2 linked regions of the Sphingobium yanoikuyae genome follow. The main gene of each other region encodes a partner of the protein of the gene in region 2 in a complex. Links are inferred from orthologs where the notes say so. Each region holds a gene or a part of one and is shown on either strand. Other genes may lie near its edges.

Evidence for each region. Proteins that work in one complex are often made in the same cells at the same time.
Region 1: the proteins of accB (region 2) and accD are in contact, whole or in part, in a solved structure (PDB 8UXZ), measured with the Escherichia coli proteins. The link is inferred for Sphingobium yanoikuyae from one-to-one orthologs.

What each region holds. Positions count from the first base shown.
Region 1 is NZ_CP053021.1:947,955-953,378, forward strand. What follows is about bases 1-2,964. They hold accD (acetyl-CoA carboxylase, carboxyltransferase subunit beta), read right to left. Parts: upstream 1,925-2,964; coding sequence 1,076-1,924; downstream 1-1,075. Other genes in these bases: HH800_RS04960 (bifunctional folylpolyglutamate synthase/dihydrofolate synthase), read right to left, coding at 1-1,042; trpA (tryptophan synthase subunit alpha), read right to left, coding at 1,921-2,739; trpB (tryptophan synthase subunit beta), read right to left, coding at 2,742-2,964. Outside these bases: more of trpB, read right to left, coding at 2,965-3,995; HH800_RS04980 (phosphoribosylanthranilate isomerase), read right to left, coding at 4,092-4,736; HH800_RS04985 (lysophospholipid acyltransferase family protein), read right to left, coding at 4,775-5,424.
Region 2 is NZ_CP053021.1:20,232-27,858, reverse strand. The notes cover bases 1-2,707. They hold accB (acetyl-CoA carboxylase biotin carboxyl carrier protein), read left to right. Parts: upstream 1-963; coding sequence 964-1,452; downstream 1,453-2,707. Other genes in these bases: accC (acetyl-CoA carboxylase biotin carboxylase subunit), read left to right, coding at 1,465-2,707; aroQ (type II 3-dehydroquinate dehydratase), read left to right, coding at 440-880; thiS (sulfur carrier protein ThiS), read right to left, coding at 1-308. Also shown: more of accC, read left to right, coding at 2,708-2,817; HH800_RS00120 (arsenate reductase family protein), read left to right, coding at 2,814-3,158; HH800_RS00115 (ParA family protein), read left to right, coding at 3,243-3,992; HH800_RS00110 (putative bifunctional diguanylate cyclase/phosphodiesterase), read right to left, coding at 4,002-6,305; HH800_RS00105 (fatty acyl-AMP ligase), read right to left, coding at 6,414-7,627. UniProt on the Escherichia coli protein: This protein is a component of the acetyl coenzyme A carboxylase complex; first, biotin carboxylase catalyzes the carboxylation of the carrier protein and then the transcarboxylase transfers the carboxyl group to form malonyl-CoA.

The sequences.
Region 1 (5,424 bases), 920 kb from region 2 along the record:
CGATGACGAGCTGGATCTGGCGGCTGTGCAACCGGTCGGCGGTGAAGAAGGCGCTGATCGCCTGGCCGGCGGCTTCATTATGGCCGCCGTCGAGCCAGGCTTCCGCCGCATCGGGCAGGGCCGCGAGCAGCGGGCCGCGCTCCAGCCGTTGCAGCCGGGCGGGCCAGTGCGCCCAGAGCGGCGCGGCCTTCAGCGCCGCCTCGCTGACCGGCACGGCCTGCTGATGGCGCAGCATGGCGATGGCGAGGGCGACATTCTGGACCTGATGCGCGCCGGGCAGGCGCGGCATCGGCACGTCGACATGGCCCTGTTCGTCGCGATAATGGACCCGGTCGCGATAGACGGCGGCGTCCCAGGCGGTGCCCATGGCGAGCCATAGGGTGCCGGCGCGATCCGCAGCATCCTGCATCACCGGGGCGAGGGTGGCATCATAACGCTGCGTCACTAGCGCCGCGCCGGGCTTGGCGATGCCGGCCTTTTCCGCGGCGATGACGGGCAGCGTGTCGCCCAGGAAGGCCTGATGATCGATGCCGAGCTGAGCGATGCCGCAGACGACCGGATCGACGATGACGTTGGTGGCGTCGAGCCGCCCGCCAAGGCCGACCTCTATGATGCAGGCTTCGGCATCATGTTCGGCAAAGGCGAGGAAGGCAGCGGCGGTCGTCACCTCGAAGAAGCTGGCACCGATCCCTTCGGCCACGTCGAGCACGCGGGCGAGATAGGCGGCGAGCATGGCATCGTCGATCAGCTTGCCGGCGATGCGGATGCGTTCGTTGAAGCGGACCAGATGGGGCGAGGTGAAGACATGGACGGTCTTGCCGTCTGCCTCCAGCGCGGCGCGCAGGAAGGCGCAGGTCGACCCCTTGCCATTGGTGCCGGCGACATGGAAGACCGGCGGCAGGCGATGGTGCGGATCGTCCAGCCGCTCCAGCAGCCGGGTGATCCGCTCCAGTCCCAATATATCGGCGCCGGGGGACAGCGACCAGAGCCGGTCAAGTTGGGCCTGGACCTGCGGGTCGTCCGAAACGGCATGGTCGGCCATGGCGCGCTGATCCCCCTATCGCGCTTTTGAGGCTCAGGCGGCGGCGCGCGGCGTCAGATAGCCGATCACGCGGGCCAGCGTGTCGCGCAGTTCGCTGCGATGGACCACCATGTCGAGCATGCCATGGTCGAGCAGATATTCGGCGCGCTGGAAGCCTTCGGGCAGCTTTTCGCGGATCGTGCTTTCGATGACGCGCTGGCCGGCGAAGCCGATCAGGGCATTGGGCTCCGAAATCTGGATATCGCCCAGCATCGCGTAGCTGGCGGTGACGCCGCCGGTGGTCGGATCGGTCAGCACGACGATATAGGGCAGGCCCGCCGCGTGCAGCTTCTGGATCGCCACGGTGGAGCGCGGCATCTGCATCAGCGAGAGGATGCCTTCCTGCATGCGCGCGCCGCCGGCAGCGGTGAAGATCACATAGGGGCATTTATGCGCGATCGCGTCGTTGATGCCCTGGATGAAGGCGGCGCCCACGCCCATGCCCATGGAGCCGCCCATGAAGGCGAAATTCTGCACGCCCATGACCAGCGGCACATCGTCGATCGCGCCACGCGCGTTGATGAGCGCATCCTGGTCGCCGGTGGAGGCGCGGGCGGCCTTGATCCGGTCCGGATAGCGCTTGCTATCGCGGAACTTGAGCGGATCTTCCGGCACGCCGGGGGTCGGCAGCAGGATGAAGCCGGCGTCGAGGATCTGCTCGAACCGTTCCGACGGACCGATGCGGCCATGATGGTCGCAGCGCGGGCAGACCGAGAGATTTTCCTCCCATTCCTTGATGAAGACCATTTCCTTGCACGACGGGCACTGATGCCAGAGCGTTTCGGCGGTGGTTTCCTTCTTGGTGAAGGGCAGGGCGTTACGAACGCGGTTGATCCAGCTCATGCTGCGGTCTCCCGGATAGAAGTGGTGAGGGCGCCGCTGAGCGACGCGACGAATTCCTGGACGAAGGGGCCGGCGGCATCGCCGTGCGAGCCGACGATGTCGACGATCGCCGAGCCGACCACCACGCCATCGGCGACGCGGCCGATGGCGGCCGCCTGTTCGGGCGTGCGGACGCCGAAACCGACCGCGATCGGCAGGTCGGTGGCGGCCTTCAGCCGATCGACCGCCATTTCGATATTGGCCTGTGCCGCCTGTTGCTTGCCGGTGATGCCGGCGACGGCGACATGATAAAGGAAGCCGCTGGCGCCGTTCAGCACGGCGGGCAGGCGGGCGGCGTCCGTGGTCGGGGTGGCCAGGCGGACGAGGTGGACGCCGACGGCGCGCAGGGCGGGGCCGAGTTCGGCATCTTCCTCTGGCGGGATATCGACGCAGATCACGCCATCGACACCGGCGGCCTGGCACTGGTCGGCGAACCAGTCGGACCCGCGCGCCAGCATCGGATTGGCATAGCCCATCAGGATCAGCGGCGTTTCCGGGTGCCGCGCGCGGAAATCGGCGGCCAGCGCGAACACGTCCCTGGTGTTGGTTCCCGAGCCGAGGCTGCGCAGGTTCGCCAGTTCGATCGCCGGGCCATCAGCCATCGGATCGGTGAAGGGCATGCCCAGTTCGATGATGTCGGCGCCGCCCGCGACCAGCGCATCGAGGATGGCAGGGGTCGCGGCAACGTCCGGGTCACCGGCGGTCACGAAGGTGATGAGGGCCGCGCGGCCCTGTGCCTTGCAGGCGGCGAAGCGGGTGGCGAGACGGTCGGTCATGCTCACATCTCCACTCCCAGCGCGTCGGCGACGGTGAAGATATCCTTGTCCCCCCGGCCTGACAGATTGACGACGATGACCTTGTCCGCGTCCAGCGTCGGCGCGACCTGTTCGGCGGCGGCCACGGCATGGGCGGATTCGAGCGCGGGGATGATGCCTTCGAGGCGGGAGAGGGTCTGGAAGCTTTCCAGCGCCTCATCATCCTTGATCGGCAGATATTTCACCCGGCCGATCTCGTGCAGCCAGCTATGTTCCGGGCCGATGCCGGGATAGTCCAGGCCAGCGGAAATGCTGTGCGCTTCGGTGATCTGGCCATCCTCGTCCTGGAGCAGATAGGTGCGGTTGCCGTGCAATATGCCCGATGCGCCGCCAGCCAGCGACGCGGCATGCTTCTTGTCAAGGCCTTCGCCGGCCGCTTCCACGCCGATCATCGCGACTTCGGGATCGTCGAGGAAGGGATGGAACATGCCGATGGCGTTGGAACCGCCACCCACCGGGGCGATCAGCATGTCGGGCAGGCGACCTTCAGCCTCCATGATCTGCGAGCGGATTTCCTTGCCGATGATGGACTGGAAATCGCGCACCAGCTCGGGATAGGGGTGCGGGCCGGCGGCGGTGCCGATGATGTAGAAAGTGTCATGGACGTTCGACACCCAATAGCGCAGGGCGTCGTTCATCGAATCCTTGAGCGTCGAGGAGCCGGAATGGACCGGGATCACCTCTGCGCCGAGCAGCTTCATGCGGAAGACGTTCGGCTTCTGCCGCTCGACATCCTTGGCGCCCATGAAGATCTTGCATTCCATGCCGAACAGGGCGGCGACGGTCGCGGTGGCGACGCCATGCTGGCCCGCGCCGGTTTCGGCGATGACCTTCTTCTTGCCCATGCGGCGGGCGAGCAGCGCCTGGCCGATGCAATTGTTGATCTTGTGCGCGCCGGTGTGATTGAGTTCCTCGCGCTTGAGGTAGATCTTGGCACCCTTGCCCGGCTCGGCCTTGGCGCGCAGCGCTTCGGTCAGCCGCTCGGCATAATAAAGCGGGTTGGGGCGGCCGACATAGGAGCGCAGCAGCTCGGCATATTCGGCGTGAAATTCGGGATCGGCCTTGGCCGCCTTGTAGACCTTTTCCAGCTCCAGGATCAGTGGCATCAGCGTTTCGGCGACATAGCGGCCGCCAAAGGCGCCGAAATGGCCATTATCGTCCGGCTGAGTCCTCAGGCTATTGGGGAGGCTGTTGGGCAGGGTGATGGTGTCGGTCATGAATATCTTTCCGGGGACAAATGATGGGCGTTCGCTTGTGGTCAGGAAGCGATCAGCGCCATCGTCCTTCGATGCGCATGGCAGGGGCGTTCAGCGTCAACATGCCGACACCGCTTTGCAGAAGGCCATGATCTTGTCCACACTCTTGATGCCCGGTGCATCCTCGACGCCCGAAGAAACGTCGATCAGCGGCGTGTCGGTCAGGCGGCTCGCATCGCACACATTGTCGATGCCAAGGCCACCCGAAAGCCCCCAGGGTGCGGGCATGGCGACGCCGCGCAGCAAGGTCCAGTCGAAGCGCAGGCCCATGCCGCCGGGCAGCGCCGCGCCATCGGGTGTCTTCGCGTCGAACAGCAGCCGGTCGACCGTGCCGGCATAGGCCTGGGCCGCGTCGATATCGGCGCGGGTCTTGACCGAAATCGCCTTCCACACCGGCAGGCCGAAACGCTGGCGGATGGCGGCGACCCGCTCCGGGCTTTCCTTGCCATGGAGTTGCAGGGCGCTGAGTGCGCCGGTGCCGGTCAGGCGGGCAAGCTGTTCGTCATCGGCATCGACGACCACGGCGACGCGATCGACATGGGTCGGGACGGCCGCAGCGAGCGCGCGCATCTGGTCGGGTTCGACATGGCGCGGGCTTTTGGGGAAATGGACGAAGCCGACATGGCTCGCCCCCGCCTGCACGGCGGCACCCACCGTCTCCGGCGTCGACAGGCCGCAGATCTTGATCGCGATTCGGGACATGGGCGGGCCTTTAGACCGTAAGGGAAGGGAAGTCACATTCAGACAGGCTGGGTCAGGTCCATGTCGTGCAGCGCCAGCCACTGGTCGGCATGGTCGATGCAGGCCCGACCCAGGAAGCGATCCAGGACAGCGACGATCTCCGCATCGCTCATCGTCCGGGGATCGAGCGGCGGATGCCAGTGCAGCGCGAAATGCGGGCCGCTGGTGCGGACCAGATAGAAGGGCAGGAATTGCGCCCCGACCTTGCGCGCGAGGCGCAGCGCGATCGAGAGATTGCCCGATGGTTCGAGCGCGCGGCCGAAGGTTGGGAACCAGACCTGTCGGTCGCGTCGTTCGTCAGCCAGGATATAGAGGGTGGCCCGGTCCTTCTGGGTCAGATGCTTGAGCACGCCGCGTGCCGCGCCATCGCCGCCGATCGCCTCGCCCATATAGCTGGATCGCGCCTTCTTGAGCTGGGCGGCGATCCGGGGATCTTCGGGATCTTCATAGACGCCAAGGCCAGGTCGGTCGGTCGACCATTTGATATGGGCGGCGAGCAGATCCCAATTGCCGATATGGCAGGTGAAGGCGATCATCGGGCCGGGACCGTCCAGCACCGCCTGATAGGCTGGCTGGTCGATGACGGTCACATGGTCGGCATTCACCAGCCGGTCGATATTGGCGAGTTCCGCCAGCGTGCGGCCGACAT
Region 2 (7,627 bases):
AAATTCTTGTATTTGCCGGTGCCCACGATCAGGCGCGAACGGAAGGTCTTGCCCGCCACCGTCCAGCTATCGTCATCCACCGGGGACACATCGCCGCCGCCCACAAAATGCACGATCTCCAGTTCGTCACCGTCTTCGACCTTCACATCGGCCAGGGTCGAACGCGGCACCACTTCCAGATTGCGCTCCACCGCCACCTTCTCCGGCGCGAAGCCCAGCTCGCTCGCCAGCTCGGCCAGGGTCAGGCCGTCGCGGATGCGGCGATGCTCGCCATTGATATGGATGGAGATGGTGCCGTCGATGCTCACTACATTATCCCGTTCGTGGCTGGAAACGTGTCTCGACTTGGCGCGACACGAAGGGCTAAAGATCAGCGCGCATATAGGGGCGGCGACGCCGCGCCCGCAACAGACAAGTCTCGACCGAATGGGGGATCGCCATGGCGGACACACGCAAAATCTATGTTCTGAACGGCCCGAACCTTAACATGCTCGGCACCCGCGAACCGGAAATCTATGGCTATGACACGCTGGACGACATTGCCGAGCGGATGGAGGACGCCGCCCACCGCGCCCATGTCGAGATCGATTTCCGCCAGTCCAATCATGAAGGCCATCTGGTCGACTGGGTGCAGGAGGCGCATCGCGAGGGCGCCCATGCCATCATCATGAATCCCGGCGCCTATACCCACACGTCGATCGCGCTGCATGATGCGATCAAGAGCATCACCGTGCCGGTGATTGAGATCCACCTGTCCAACCCGCACACGCGCGAGGCCTTCCGCCACAAATCCTATGTCGGCATGGCCGCCAAGGGCACGATCGCGGGCTTTGGCGCCATGTCCTACATGCTGGCGCTCGAAGCAGCCCTGGAACTGTAGAACGCACAAAAGTTGCGCTTTGGCGCAAATGAGCATAGGCGCTGGCCGCCAGAACGCATTTTGAAAGACGACAAGGGTCAAGCATGAACGACAAGCATGACAAGGGCGCGATGCAGGTGGACGTCACCCTGGTGCGCGAACTGGCAGCTTTGCTGGACGACACCAACCTGACCGAGATCGAGGTCGAGGACGGCGATCGCAAGATTCGCGTGGCGCGCAAGATCGGTGGCGGCGCCCCCATCTTCGCAGCGCCCGCTGCCGTAGCGGCACCTGTCGCTGCCCCGGCTGCGGCACCGGCCGCTGCCCCCGCCGCGGCGGCCGAACCCGCCCTGCCGGCCGGCAATGTGGTGAAGTCGCCGATCGTCGGCACCGCCTATCTTTCGGCCGAGCCGGGCGCCGCGCCCTTCGCGCGTGTCGGTGCGCAGGTGAAGGCCGGTGAAACCGTGCTGATCGTCGAGGCCATGAAGGTGATGAACGCGATTACCGCGCCCGTCGCCGGCACCGTCAAGGCCGTGCTGGTCGATAACGGCCAGCCGGTCGAATATGACCAGCCGCTGATCGTCATCGAATAAGGCCGCGATCCCATGGCCATCGAAAAACTGCTGATCGCCAACCGGGGCGAAATCGCGCTGCGCATCCACCGCGCCTGCCATGAAATGGGTATCAAGACGGTGGCGGTCCATTCGACCGCCGACGCCGACGCCATGCATGTGCGCCTCGCCGACGAGGCGATCTGCATCGGGCCGCCCGCCGCCAAGGACAGCTATCTCAACATCGCCGCGATCATCTCGGCGGCCGAGATCAGCGGCGCCGACGCGATCCATCCGGGCTATGGCTTCCTCAGCGAAAACGCCAAGTTCGCCGAAATCGTCGAGGCCCATGGCCTCGCCTTTGTCGGTCCCAAGCCTGAACATATCCGCACCATGGGCGACAAGATCGAGGCGAAGCGTACCGCTGGCGCGCTCGGCCTGCCGCTGGTGCCGGGGTCAGACGGCGCGGTCAGCGATGTCGAGGAAGCGCGCGCGATTGCCGATGCTGCCGGCTATCCGGTGATCATCAAGGCCGCGTCCGGCGGCGGCGGCCGCGGCATGAAGGTCTGCACCTCGCCCGACCAGCTCGAGACGCTGATGCAGCAGGCCGGTTCGGAAGCGAAGGCCGCGTTCGGCGACGCCACCGTCTATATCGAGAAATATCTCGGCAATCCGCGCCACATCGAAATCCAGGTGTTCGGCGACGGCAATGGCAACGCCATCCATCTTGGCGAACGCGATTGCTCGCTGCAGCGTCGCCACCAGAAGGTGCTGGAAGAAGCGCCCTCGCCCGTCCTGAGCCAGGCCGAGCGTGAACGGATCGGCGGCATCTGTGCCAAGGCGATGGCCGACATGGGCTATCGCGGCGCGGGCACCATCGAGTTCCTGTGGGAAAATGGCGAATTCTACTTCATCGAGATGAACACCCGCCTGCAGGTGGAGCATCCGGTGACCGAGATGATCACCGGCCTCGATCTGGTGCGCGAACAGATCCGCGTTGCCGAAGGCAAGCCGCTGTCGGTGAACCAGGAAGATATCCGCTTCACCGGCCATGCGATCGAATGCCGCATCAACGCGGAAGATCCCAAGACCTTCGCGCCCTCGCCGGGCACCGTCACCAGCTATCATGTTCCGGGCGGCATGCATGTCCGCGTCGATAGCGGCCTGTATCAGGGCTATAAGGTGCCGCCTTACTACGACTCCATGATCGGCAAGCTGATCGTCTATGGCCGCACCCGCGAGGGCGCGATCATGCGCCTGCGCCGCGCGCTGGAGGAATATGTGATCGAAGGGATGAAGACCACCATCCCGCTGCACCAGGCGCTGCTGAAGGATCCCGAATTCCTCAACGGCGACTATACGATCAAGTGGCTCGAAGAGTGGCTTGCCCGTGAGGATGGCCAGTGAAGGCCACCATCTGGCACAATCCCAAATGCGGCACGTCGCGCAAGACGCTGGCGATCCTTGAGGAAACGCCAGGCGTCGAGGTGGAGGTGGTCGAATATCTCAAGACCCCCTTCACCCGCGACAAGCTGGCCCAGCTGTTCGCCGACGCCGGGATGACTCCGGCCGAAGCGGTCCGCAAGATGGGCACCGATGCCGAGGAACGCGGCCTGTCGGACATGACGGCGGATGCGATCCTGGACGAGATGGCGGCCAATCCGGCCTATGTGAACCGCCCCTTCGTCGAAACCGAAAAGGGCGTGCGCTTCTGCCGCCCCCAGGACAAGGTTCTGGAAATCCTCTGAATATCAGCCGCTTGTCACGCCCATGTAACAAGCGGCTGATTTGAGCCCTTGCTTTGACGGGGGGAAGCCGTAGCTTCCTCTCCCATGGCAAAGGAACCGGCATTGGCGACCATCGCCGTCTACAGCCTCAAGGGAGGCGTTGGCAAAACCACCTTTTCGGTTAACCTCGCCTGGGCGTCGGCGAGCATATCGAAACGGCGGACCCTGCTCTGGGACCTCGACCCGCAGGCGGCGTCGAGCTGGCTCCTCTCCACCGATCTTGAAAGCCGCGATGCGGCCCAGGCCATCTTCAGCAAGGATGTCGAAGTCCGCAAGCTGATCCAGCCCACCACCGTGCCGGGTCTGGACCTGATCGCCGCCGACACCTCACTGCGCAGCCTCGACCATCTATTCCGCGAGATGGACAAGAAGAAACGGCTGGCCAAGCTGATCGACAGCCTGGGCAAGGATTATGACCGCATCATCCTCGATTGCCCGCCGGGCCTCACCGAAACCAGCGAGCAGGTGCTGCGCGCCGCCGACCTGATCGTCATCCCGGTCATCCCCTCCCCCCTGTCGCAGCGCGCTATGGGCGAGGTGGCACGCTATCTGGTGCAGCGCGGCGGCAATCATGCGCCGATCCTGCCGGTCTATTCGATGGTCGACCGCCGCCGCAGCCTGCATCGCAAGGCACTGGACGAACAGCCCGGCTGGGGCGCGATCCCGATGGCCAGCACGATCGAGCAGATGACGGTCCGCCGCAAGCCGCTGGGTGCCTTCGCCCCCGCCTCGCCCCCGGCCCAGGCCTTCGGCGCGCTATGGACGATGGTCGAGCGGCAGGTTCAGCAGGGCTGAAGCCCTGCCTCAGCCAACGGCGCAGGCCTGCGCCGGCGGATCGGGGAACAGGCGCGCCGCATCTTGCGGCAGCATCGGACGGCCATAATAATAGCCCTGTACCTTCTTGCAGCCCAGCCGGCGCACCATGTCCAGTTCGGTCGCGGTTTCCACCCCTTCCGCCGTGGTCGACATGCCCAGGCTTTCCGCCAGCGTCACCACTGCCCGGATGATCGCCAGATTTTCCGGTGTGTTATGCGCCGCGCCGACGACGAAGCTGCGATCGATCTTGATCGTGTTGAAACGGGTGCGGCTAAGATAGCCGAGCGAGGAATAGCCGGTGCCGAAATCGTCGAGCGACAATTGTATGCCCATCGCCTGCAATTGATCCAGTACGCGCAGCGCGCCGTCATCCTCATGCATGAACACGCTTTCGGTGACCTCCAACTCCAGCCGCCGCGCATCGAGCCCGCTCTGGGCCAGCGCATTGATCACCGCGGAGATGAAGTTGGACTGGTGCAGTTGCTCCGCCGACACGTTGACGGCAACCCTTATATGCGCGGGCCAGCGCATCGCCTCGCGGCAGGCGGTGCGCAGCACCCATTCGCCGATCGGCCCGATCAGCCGAGCCTCCTCGGCCACCGGCACAAATTTCGACGGCGGGATCGGCCCCAGTTCAGGATGGGTCCAGCGCGCAAGCGCCTCGAACCCCGTGATCACGCCAGAGGTGGCATCCACGACCGGCTGATAGAGAAGATGGAGCTGATCCTTCTCCAGCGCCTCGCGCAGTGCCTGTTCCAGCCGCTGCCGTTCCTCGGCCTTGGCATGCAGCTGCGGCTCATAGGGGCAATGGACGCCGCCGCCTTCATCCTTGGCGCGATAGAGCGCCAAATCGGCGCTGCGGATGATCGATTCGGACTGATGCCCGTCGATAGGCGAGACGGCCGAGCCGACCGACGCCCCGACATGCAGCACATGCTGATCGATTTGATAGGGGGCCGACAGGGCGTCGATGATCGCGATCGACAGGCGCGCCACCGCCCGGTCGTCGTCGATCCGCGCAATCACCACGCCAAATTCGTCGCCACCGATACGACCGCAAAATCCGGCACCGCCACAGACATGGCGCAGACGCTGCGCCACCTGGCTGAGCAGCTGGTCGCCGACCTGATGGCCCAGGCTGTCATTGATCGCCTTGAACCGGTCGAGATCGAGCATCAGGAACGCGCAGCCGGGCCGGCGATTGCCGGTGTCTGCCATCGCCTGATCCAGCGCATCGCGCAGATGGGCGCGGTTGGGCAGGCCGGTAAGCGTGTCGAACCGCGCCAACTGGGCGATCTTGTCGGCCGATTCCCGCTGGATGGTGATGTCCGACCCGACACCGCGAAAGCCCTGGAAATTGCCATTGTCATCATAGCGGGGCGAGGCCGACAGTTCGAGCCAGCGCGTGCGCCCCTGCACATCGACGGGCAACGCCAGATTGCTGAAGCTTTCCCGCCGCTTGAGATGATCCGCCAGGCTATGCAGGCTGGAGGCGAAGCGGCCGCTTTCCCATCCGGCGCCGGCCAGAACCTGGACCAGCGGCGCCCCTTCCAGCGCCTGCGGCGTCATGCCGACGCTTTCGGCGAAACGCTGGGATACGCCGCTGATCCGGCGCAGCGCATCGGTCTGCCACAGCCAGTCGGATGCGCCCTGCTCATATTCGCGCAGCAACAGGCTGACGACTTCGGTCTGCTCGGCCAGCTGGACCGTGGTGCTGTGCTGGCGCGCGAAGGTGCGGGCATAGATGAGGCAGCCGACCAGCAGCGACAGTGCATAGCTGGTAGCGAGCGCCCGCAGCGGCAACAGGGTTTCGCCATCGAACATCGCCGACAGGCCGACGATGCAGGGAACCAGGAAAGCGATGGCGGCCAGCGGCGTCGCCGCATAGCTGATTGCGCCGCACACCATGATGCAACTGATAAGGGTCCAGAGCGCCACGAGATGCTCGGCCCCCTCTCCCCTCGAAAAAAGCGTCATGCAGGCCGCCCAGACCAGGCCGTGCAGCAGGCCGGTCAGGGCATGACGGCGCAGGTCGCGCGCCTGCGGCACGCCGCCGGCGCCGATCTTCCGGCGATGGATCAACAGGGCACTGATGGCGACGGCACCGATCAGCGCGACGCTCCAGCCGATCATGACGGTCGCCGAAACATGGCTGCCGAACACGCGCCAGAGGAACAGCAGGCCGAACACGTTCATCGCCAGACGCAGCAGCGCGACGCTGTCTGCCGACTGCAACTGGGCAGTCAGGACGCGCATATCGGCTTCATCGACGAGGCGTGCGAGCCCCATCATCGCCCTTAGCGAGCCCCGTCCCTGTCGGTCGGTTTCGGATTGCCCTTGCTCGATACCCACATGCCCGGCCTAGCAGGCAATGGTTATCAATCGGTATGCGTCGCCTGATCAGGCAGCGATATCGTAAGGACGGATCTCGCCGGTCAGATAGAGGTTGCGTGCCTTGGATCGACTGAGCTTGCCGGAACTGGTGCGCGGCAGGGTGCGCGGCGGCACCAGTTCGACGACGCAGTTCATGCCGGTGATGGCGCGAACCCGCTCGCGAATCTGGTCGCGCAGACGCGAACGCTCCTCATTGTCGGAGGTGCGGCAATGGACCAGCACCGCCGGCGCTTCCTCGCCGCCCGGCGTGGTGATCGCGAAGGCGGCAATGTCGCCCTGCTTGAAGCCCGGCAGCTGTTCCACGGCCCATTCGATATCCTGGGGCCAGTGATTCTTGCCGTTGATGATGATCATGTCCTTGGCGCGGCCGACAATGTAGAGATAGCCATCGGACAGATAGCCCATGTCGCCCGTGTCCAACCAGCCATCCGCCATGCAGGCCTCGGTCGCTTCGGGATCGCGGAAATAGCCGACCATCAGCGAGGGGCCGGTGGTCCAAACCTTGCCGATCTGGCGCTCGTTCATCAGGCCGCCATCCTCGTCGCGGATCTCGACAATCATGTCCTTGGCGGGCTTGCCGCAATTGACGATCGAGCGGAAACGCTGCGGACGGCCTTCCGGTGCGGCACCGCCCGACAGGTCGGTTTCCTCGACCAGTTCGACGATGATGCCTTCGCCCGGCGGCATGATGGTCACCGCCAGGGTGGCTTCGGCCAGGCCATAGCTCGGCAGGAACGCCTTGGGGCTGAAGCCGGCATCGCCGAACGCATCGACGAAGCTCTGCATCACGTCGGGGCGAATCATGTCGGCACCGTTGCCGGCCAGTCGCCAGCGCGACAGGTCGAAACGGTCGGCCGCCTTGGTCTGGCTCGACATGCGACGCGCGCAGATGTCGTAGCCGAAGGTCGGCGAATAGCTGATCGAGGTGCCTTCATTGCGGCTGATGAGATCCAGCCAGGCCAGCGGGCGGCGGGCGAAATCCTCGGTCTTCATATAGTCGGTCGACACCTGATTGGCGACGACCGACAGGAAGCAGCCGACCAGGCCCATGTCATGATACCAGGGCAGCCAGCTGATGCAGCGATCGCTTTCCTGCACTTCCATGCCATGGCTGTGCGCCGACAGGTTGGACAGCAGCGCATGGTGCGTCACGGCGACGCCATGGGGGAAGCGGGTCGAACCGCTCGAATATTGCAGATAGGCGATTTCCTCGCCCTTGG